Euzebya rosea: one gene and its partner. The protein of the gene in region 1 interacts with the protein of each later gene in a pairwise test. Links are inferred from orthologs where the notes say so. Each region holds a gene or a part of one and is shown on either strand. Other genes may lie near its edges.

Region 1 (4,456 bases):
GCTGAGCGATGGCTACAGCTGAGCAACGGGACGACACACAGAGCAGCCGGCAGGTCCCGGGCCGATGGATCCAGCGAAGGACTACGACGTGACCGACGACATCCTCGACGACGCAGAGCTGAAGATGGACGGCGCCGTCGAGCACACCAAGGCCGAGTTCGCCAAGATCCGCACGGGCCGTGCGAACCCCCAGCTGCTCACCGAGCTGCCGGTCGAGTACTACGGCACCATGACGCCGCTGCAGCAGATCGCCGGCGTCACCGCACCCGAGGCGCGCGTGCTGCTGATCTCCCCCTATGACCGCGGGGCGCTCAGCAACATCGAGAAGGCGATCATGATGTCCAGCCTCGGGCTGAACCCCAACAACGACGGCAACGTCATCCGCGTGGTGTTCCCCGACCTGACCGAGGAACGCCGCAAGGAGTTCGTCAAGATCGCCCGCGAGCGTGCGGAGGACGGCCGCATCGCCGTCCGCAACGCCCGCCGTGCCGCCAAGTCCGAGCTCGAGCGCCTCGAGGGCGAGAGCGAGATCACCGAGGACGACCTGCGTCGCGCCGAGGACGACCTGCAGAAGCGGACCGACGCGGCGACCGCCCGCATCGACGAGCTGCTGAAGGTCAAGGAGGCCGAGCTGCTGGAGGTCTGACCACCTCCTGCATCCTCATCCTTCATGGCGGTCCCCGAACCCGCTGACGGTGCCCCGGCGGCTGCGACGCCACGGGGCGGTCGCAACCTGCCCGTCGCGATCGGCGTGGGCCTGGGCCTTGCCGGTGCGTACATCGGCAGCCTCCTGCTCGAGCCGGTGCTGTTCCTGGTGTTCGTCGCCGTCAACGTCGTGATCGCGCTGTACGAGCTGGACGGCGCGTTCGCACGGACCAAGGCACGTCCACCGACCATCGTCGCGGCGGTGGCGGCACCGGTGATGCTCCTCGGCACCTACTGGTGGGGGCCGGACGTGCAGGTCCACGGGCTGTACGTCGCGCTGCTCGCCGGCTTCGTCGTCGTCCTCGTGACCAACGCGGCCGGCCACGCGGTGTCCCGCATGGCGGCGCTGGCGCTGATGCTGGTGTGGGTCGTCGTCGCCGCCAGCTCGCTTGCGATGCTGCTGCGTCGTCCCGACGGGCACTGGTACGTCCTGGCCGGCACCGCGCTGACCGTCACCAACGACATCGGGGCCTACGCCTTCGGCCGCAACTTCGGCCGGCACAGGATCGCCCCCGCCGTCAGCCCGGGCAAGACGTGGGAGGGCTTCGCCGGCGCGATGGCCACCACGCTGCTGATGGCGGCGCTGGTCACGACGCGTACCGTTCCGGGGGTCGACCTGGTCCCCGCCCTCGCCCTCGCGGCCGCGGTCGTGGTCGCCGCGACCCTCGGTGACTTCGCCGAATCGTTGGTCAAGCGTGATCTGGGTATCAAGGACCTCGGCGGCATCTTCCCCGGACACGGCGGCGTCATGGACCGCATCGACGCGCTGCTGTTCGCCCTGCCCGTCACCCACCTCGTCCTCCTCGCATTCGGGATCTGATACCGATGTCCGACACGTCCGACGCCACGCCGACCACGTCACCCCCGTCCGGCGCCGTCACCACCCCTCCTGGCCCCGGCAAGACCCCGCCGGACCCCGGCAAGACCCCGCCGGACCCCTACACCGAGGCCGGACTCGATGTGCTGCTCGAGGGCCAGCCCGGGTACCGGCGCGGCCAGCTGACGGAGTGGCTGACCAAGGGGGTCGAGGACCCGCAGGAGATGACCAACCTGCCGGCGGCGCTGCGTGACGAGCTGTCGGCGGCGATGCAGACGCGTCCGCGGGTGGTCAAGGTCAGCGAGGCCGACGGCGGCCTGACCCGCAAGGTCCTGCTCGAGTGCGGCAACGGCGAGCGCAAGGAGGAGATCGAGAGCGTCCTCATGCTCTACCCGAGGACCGAGAAGCGCGCGGCGCGGGCCACGGTGTGCATCTCCACCCAGGCGGGCTGCGCCATGGGCTGCCCGTTCTGCGCGACCGGGCAGATCGGCTTCCGCCGCCAGCTCGGCGTCGGCGAGACCCTTCGCCAGGTCACCGTCATGCAGCGCCTCCTGACCGACCCCGAGGGCAGCGCCGCCGACTGGCCCGAGCTGTCCCCCCTGCCCGACGGCGTGCCCGACCACGTCACCAACATCGTGTTCATGGGCATGGGCGAGCCGCTGGCCAACCTCGACGTGACCCTCGACTGCGTGAAGTGGCTGCACGGCCCGTTCGGCCTGTCGGCGCGCTCGATCACCGTCTCGACGGTCGGCTTGGTCCCCGGCATCCGCAAGCTCCAGGCGCTGGACCTGCCGATCACACTGGCGGTCAGCCTGCACGCCCCCGACGACGGCCTGCGCAACGACCTGGTCCCGGTCAACCGCCAGCATCCCCTCGAGGAGCTGCTCGCCGCCGCACGCGACTACCTGGAGGCCACCGGTCGCCGCGTCACCTTCGAGTACGTGATGATCGCCGACGTCAACACCGACGTCGCCCAGGCCCACCAGCTGCGCCGACTGCTCAGCCACCACATGCCCGGCGGCTCCGCGCACGTCAACCTCATCCCGATGAACCCGACCCCGGCCGTGCCGTGGTCGGCGCCGACGGTGGAGCAGCAGCGGGCGTTCGCCGACGTGCTGGTCGACGGCGGCATCTCCGCCACCATCCGGGCCAACCGCGGCAACGACATCGACGCGGCCTGCGGACAGCTGTACGCCAACTACCAGGTCGCCAGCGGCAGGATCCTGCCCGTCGCCGTCGGGGCGGCCGAGCGGATCACCGGACGATCGTGAGCCCCGTCGAACCCTCGCCCACCACGGGACGACGCACCGTCGCCCTCGTGGGGGCCACCGGGTCGATCGGCACCCAGACCCTCGACGTCGTGGAGCGCTGGCCGGACCGGTTCGAGGTCGTGGCGCTGGCATGCGGCCGCTCGACGGACGTGATCGAGCAGGCCCGCAGGTCGGGTGCGTCGCTGGTCGGTGTGGCCGATGCCGACGCTGCCCGCGAGATCAGGGAGGCGCTGCCCGGCGTGGAGGTCGTCGACGGCCCGGACGCCGCGGCGATCGTGGCCGGCTGTGGCGCCGACGTCGTCGTCAACGGCATGGTCGGCTCGATCGGCCTGGCCCCGACGATGGCGGCCCTGCACGCCGGCAGCCAGCTGGCGCTGGCCAACAAGGAGTCCCTGATCGTCGGCGGCCAGCTGGTCCACGACGCGGCGGCCCCCGGCCAGGTCGTCCCCGTCGACTCCGAGCACTCCGCGATCGCCCAGTGCCTGCGCAGCGGCGGGGCCGAGGAGGTCGGACGGCTGGTCCTCACCGCCTCCGGCGGGCCCTTCCGCGGGCGGACCCGTGACGAGCTGAAGACGGTGACCGTCGACGACGCGCTCGCCCACCCGACGTGGGACATGGGTGCGGTCATCACGATCAACTCCGCGACCCTCGCCAACAAGGGCCTGGAGGTCATCGAGGCCCACCTGCTGTTCGACATCGACTACGACCGCATCGACGTCGTCGTGCACCCGCAGTCGATCGTGCACTCGATGGTGGAGTTCGTCGACGGCGCCACGGTGGCCAAGCTGTCGCCGCCCGACATGCGGCTGCCGATCCAGCTGGCCCTGACCTGGCCGGAGCGGCTGGCGTTCGCGCCGACCACGATGGACTGGACGACGGCGCAGAACCTGACCTTCGAGCCCCTGGACGACGACACCTTCCCGATGGTCCGCCTGGCAGTTCAGGCCGGCCGAGCCGGCGGCACCGCGCCGGCGGCGTTCAACGCCGCCAACGAGGTGGCGGTGGAGACGTTTCTGCAACGAGGGCTGGACTTCCTCGGCATCACCGAGGTCGTCGCGGCAACCTTGGAGTCCCACGACGTGCACGCGGCGGAATCGGTCGAGCAGGTGCTCGCCGCAGAGGCCGACGCACGACGCACCGCCGCAGCGCTGATCCGCCGACGGTGACAGGGCCCGGTCGACCGACCGGACCGGCCCGCCACACGACCAGGAGATGACCCAACCGCATGTTCGTCGCGATCTTCGTCTTCACCATCGTGTTCTCCATCGCCCTGCACGAGTTGGGGCACTTCGTCACGGCGAAGGCGTTCGGCATGAAGGCCGAGCGGTACTTCATCGGCTTCGGGCCGACGGTCTGGTCCCGCCACGTCGGTGAGACCGAGTACGGCCTGAAGGCGATCCCCGCCGGCGGGTTCGTCAAGATCGCCGGGATGACCCCGTGGGAGGAGGTCGACCCCGCCGACGACGGCCGGCTGTTCTACCAGCAAAAGCCGTGGAAGCGCGTCATCGTGCTGTCCGCCGGGTCGGCCACGCACCTCCTCCTGGCGTTCCTCCTCCTCATCGGCGGCCTGGCCTTCGTCGGCCTGCCGATGTCCACCAACGAGGTGGCCATGGTCGTGGAGGACAGCCCCGGCGCCGCCGCCGGCCTTCAGGCGGGCGACGTC
Region 2 (4,383 bases), on another replicon or contig:
GGCGCACCCATCGGCTCGGCCGTGGGCATGTCGTTGTAGTCGTCGTCGTACTCCTCGACCAGGCCGAGGAAGTGCATCGCACGCTTCCATCCGTTGGACGCCATCTGTTGCTCCCTTCCATGCCCCCCGGGGGGCGGTCGTGGCCGGTTGGTGGCCACGGTAGTTCGGTTGTGCTCGTGGACCGGCGAGGTGTCCCGCCCGTCCGGGCGGTCAGCCGTCGCGCGGACCGAAGATCGCGGTGCCGAGGCGGACGAGGGTTGCCCCCTCCTCCACCGCCAGCTCGTAGTCCCCGCTCATGCCCATGGACAGGTGCACGATTTCGGGGAAGGACTCGCGCAGCTCGTCGCGCAGGGTGCGCAGCCGCACGAACGCCGGACGGGGATCGACCCCGAGCGCGGGGATCGTCATGACCCCCTGGACGGAGATGCCGGGGATCTCCCGGATCCGGGCGATCGCCGTGGGGGCATCGTCGATGGAGAAGCCCGCCTTGTCGGGGTCCTCCCCGGCGTTGACCTGCACCAGGACGCGCTGCACGCGCTGGTGGTCCCGAGCCTCCGCGGCGATGGCCTCGGCCAGCCGCATGGAGTCCACCGAGTGGATCAGCGTCGCGGCTCCCACGACCAGGCCGACCTTGTTGCGCTGCAGCCGGCCGACGAAGTGCCAGCGGACACCCAGCGGAGGGTCGGCCTCGTGGCGAGCCGCGAGCGCCTTGGCCCGGCTCTCGCCGAAGTCGACCTGCCCGGCATCGCGCGCCGCACGGACCGCGTCGTCGTCGAAGGTCTTGGAGACCGCGACGACGGTGATCCCGCTGGTGGACCGGCCCGCACGCCCAGCGGCCTCGGCGATCGTGCGCCGGACGTCGTCGAGGCGCTCGCCGATGCTCGTCGCCATGTCGGTCATGGTTCCTCCCGCACGATCACGCCGATCTGTCGTCCCGGTGGGAACGCGTCGGCGTCGGCAGTCGATGCCCGGTGGCTGAACCACACCTCGGCGTCACAGCGCGTGCAGCCGCCGACCCGATGGGTCCGGGTGACGCCACGGGCCGCCAGCTGGAGGGCGACGGCACCGGGAAGGTCGAGGGAGTCGGTCCCCCACGACGTCCGAGCCCGCGCCCCGGGAAGTCCGGTCGTCGACACGACCTCCTCGGCCATCTCGGTGGGGACCTCGTAGCAGCACGGCCCGATCGCGGGGCCGATGACGGCCGTGGCCGACTCGGCCGGGACGCCGCTGCTGGCCAGCAGCGCATCGACGGCCTCGCCGACGATGTCGAGCGCCACCCCTCCCCTGCCGGCATGCACCGCGCCGATGGCGTCGCCTGCCGACAGCAGGACGGGCACGCAGTCGGCGACGAAGACGCCGAGCGGCGTGTCGGGTCGCGTGGTGAGCAACCCGTCCGCCTCGGGTGGTGGGCCCCCATCGACCCCCTCGACGGTCGCGACGGCACGTCCGTGGACCTGGCGCATCAGCGCGACCGGTGCATCCGGCTGCCCCATCTCGGCCAGGAGGGCGCGCCGCGCCGCCATCGCGTCACCATCACCGACGGTGTCGGAGGCGGTGCCGTGCGCCCGGGTCGAGAACCCGTAGCGCACGTCGGACCGCCCGGGCACGAGCCCGGTTCGGGGGACGGTGGGCGGCGCCACGGCGCTCGCCGGGACCGCGCCCGTCGCGGTTCGAGGGGCGTTCACGTCGTCGTCGGGTCAGCGGCGCAGGAACGACGGGATGTCGAGGTCGTCGTCACCGTCGTCGTCGGCCACACGGTCCGACGCCGCTGGCGAGCGGAACACGTCCTCGTCGTCATCGTCGTCCTCGAGGATCGAGGGCAGCGGCGGCGGGCTGTCCACCCGCACGGTCCGACCGAAGTCGGGGCGGGAGGGCTCGCGCGTCGGGCGCAGCGGGGTGACGTTGGCGGCCTGGGCCGACATCTGCGTCGGCGCCTTCTCCTGCGCGGAGGTCGGCGAGTCGTTGAACCCGGCTGCGATGACGGTGACCTTGACCTCGTCGCCGAGGGAGTCGTCGATCACCGTACCGAAGATGATGTTGCCCTCGGGGTCGGCGTGGTCCTGGACGGCCGCAGCGGCCTCGTTGACCTCGTGCAGGCCCAGGTCGGAGCCACCGGCGATGGTCAGCAGCACGCCGCGCGCACCGTCCATGGAGGCCTCGAGCAGCGGCGAGGAGATCGCCATCTCGGCGGCCTGCCGTGCACGACCCTCACCGCGCGCCTTGCCCACGCCCATGGTGGCCGACCCGGCGTCGCGCATGACGGTGGAGACGTCGGCGAAGTCGGTGTTGATCAGGCCGGGTGTGGTGATCAGGTCGGTGATGCCCTGCACGCCGTGCAACAGCACGTCGTCGGCGAGGCGGAAGGCCTCCAGCATGGAGGTCTCGGTGTCGGAGATCTCCAGCAGCCGGTCGTTGGGGATGACGATGAGGGTGTCGACCGCAGCGGCCAGACGGTCCACACCGTGCTCGGCCTGCATCGCACGCCGGCGGCCCTCGAAGGCGAACGGCCGGGTGACCACACCGATGGTGAGGGCGCCGAGCGACTTGGCGATGTCGGCGACGATCGGGGCGCCACCGGTACCGGTGCCACCACCCTCGCCGGCGGTCACGAAGACCATGTCGGCCCCCTTGAGGACCTCCTCGATCTCGTCGCGGTGCTCCTCGGCGGCCTTCTCGCCCACCTCGGGGTCCGAGCCTGCGCCGAGTCCACGGGTCAGCTCACGACCGACGTCGAGCTTGACGTCGGCGTCCGACATCAGCAGGGCCTGGGCGTCGGTGTTCACCGCGATGAACTCCACGCCCTTCAGGCCGGCTTCGATCATGCGGTTGACGGCGTTGACTCCGCCACCTCCGATCCCGACCACCTTGATGACGGCCAGGTAGTTCTGTGGTGCGGCCACGAACGTGTCTCCTTGTCATTTCCCTGCGCTCTGCCGGCGCAGCTGTTCACTTCAACATGGGGGAAGACCCCTCACGAGCCGCTCCCCGAGGGGGTGATCCGTGGTGGGCATGGTGGGCGTGACCGTGTCGATCGAACCCTAACCCTCAAGTAGAGGGTTATACTTATGTAAACCTCTTGACTGGTCAGACCTTACGCACTGCCTTCGCATGCGTCAACCTGACCACCCTGCCGGTGCCCCGGAGCAGTCCTCGTGAAACGGTGACGGCGGGTGGACGGTGGGGTCGGCGCGGCGGACAATCGCCCGTGTCCGCGCCGTGCACGAGGGTTGCACGGCGGTCCGTTCGATGAGGGGAACCACCACCATGCAGGTCAACGCGCAGTCAGCCAGGTCCGTCGTCCGTTCCTCGATGCGCGCCGCGCTGCTGGCGCTGATGCTGCTGGCCACGGGCTGCAGCGCCCAGGACGTCGCGGAGAACATCGCCAACCAGGCGCTGGAGGAGGAGGGCATCTCCATCGACCTCGACGGCGACCAGATCACCGTGGACGGCCCCGACGGGCAGGTCAGCGTGGGACAGGGCCTGCCCGCCGACTTCCCGGCGGACTTCCCCCTCCCCCCGGGGGCCGAGGCACAGGGTGGTGCGGCGGGGGCGGGCCGTGACGTCGTGGCCGCCTTCCAGGCCGACGGGTCGGTGCAGGAGGTGTCGGACTTCTTCGCCAGCGAGCTGCCGGCCGCGGGCTACGAGATCACCCAGACGGCCGGTGACGGCTCCACCGGACAGGTCTACAGCGTCTCCGGCAACGGCTGGACGGGCGAGGTCGCCGTCGGACAGGGCGTCGGCACCAGCTTCACCGTCACCCTCGACCGCCTGGAGTAGGTCGCCGACGTCGGCCCTGCGACGGCCGGCGCTGGCGTCCGGGTCCGGTGCTCGACCCGCCGCCGAACCCGAGATCGGTACCGGGCGACGATTGTCGGCAGGGGTGCATCGGTGCACCCGTCACCACAATCGTCGCCGGTTGCCGATCTCACGAAATCGGTATCGGGCGCCAATTGTCGACATGGGTGCACCGGTGCACCCGTCACCACAATCGTGGCCGAACGCCAATCGGCGCCTCAGCCGGTGTGGGAAGGCAGCCTCGTGCCAGCACGATCCCTCCCAGGGGGCTCCGCCCCCTTCGACCCCCGGTGCTGGCGTTGCGGTCCAGTACTGCTTCGGTGTGGAAATCCAGCCTCACGCCAGCACGATTCGTCCCAGGGGGCTCCGCCCCTTCGACCCCCGGTGCTGGCGTTGCGGTCCAGTACTGCTCTGGTGTGGAAATCCAGCCTCACGCCAGCACGATGGGCCGGTCGGGGATGCGGACGTCCAGCGCGCGGGGGTTCATGCCGTTGCCGACCGTCTCCTCCACCAGCGAGGCGATCGTGGCGGCCTTGACGTCGACCTGGACGGGACGGCCGAGGTGGGCCACCAACTCCACCGGGCCGG

What was found. Proteins that work in one complex are often made in the same cells at the same time.
Region 2: the proteins of rlmN (region 1) and ftsZ interact in binary tests that used the Escherichia coli proteins (3 or more experiments, as listed by UniProt). The link is inferred for Euzebya rosea from one-to-one orthologs.

Annotation. Positions count from the first base shown.
Region 1 is NZ_PGDQ01000003.1:35,329-39,784, forward strand. What follows is about bases 729-3,661. They hold rlmN (dual-specificity RNA methyltransferase RlmN), read left to right. Parts: upstream 729-1,530; coding sequence 1,531-2,793; downstream 2,794-3,661. Other genes in these bases: CUC05_RS03190 (phosphatidate cytidylyltransferase), read left to right, coding at 729-1,525; dxr (1-deoxy-D-xylulose-5-phosphate reductoisomerase), read left to right, coding at 2,787-3,661. Also shown: frr (ribosome recycling factor), read left to right, coding at 65-646; more of CUC05_RS03190, read left to right, coding at 671-728; more of dxr, read left to right, coding at 3,662-3,959; CUC05_RS03205 (M50 family metallopeptidase), read left to right, coding at 4,019-4,456.
Region 2 is NZ_PGDQ01000020.1:10,906-15,288, forward strand. What follows is about bases 800-3,659. They hold ftsZ (cell division protein FtsZ), read right to left. Parts: upstream 2,901-3,659; coding sequence 1,698-2,900; downstream 800-1,697. Other genes in these bases: CUC05_RS21345 (YggS family pyridoxal phosphate-dependent enzyme), read right to left, coding at 800-900; CUC05_RS21350 (purine nucleoside phosphorylase YfiH/LACC1 family protein), read right to left, coding at 897-1,685; CUC05_RS21360 (hypothetical protein), read left to right, coding at 3,247-3,659. In the rest of the region: CUC05_RS21340 (cell division protein SepF), read right to left, coding at 1-104; more of CUC05_RS21345, read right to left, coding at 211-799; more of CUC05_RS21360, read left to right, coding at 3,660-3,777; CUC05_RS21365 (cell division protein FtsQ/DivIB), read right to left, coding at 4,226-4,383. UniProt on the Escherichia coli protein: Essential cell division protein that forms a contractile ring structure (Z ring) at the future cell division site. The regulation of the ring assembly controls the timing and the location of cell division.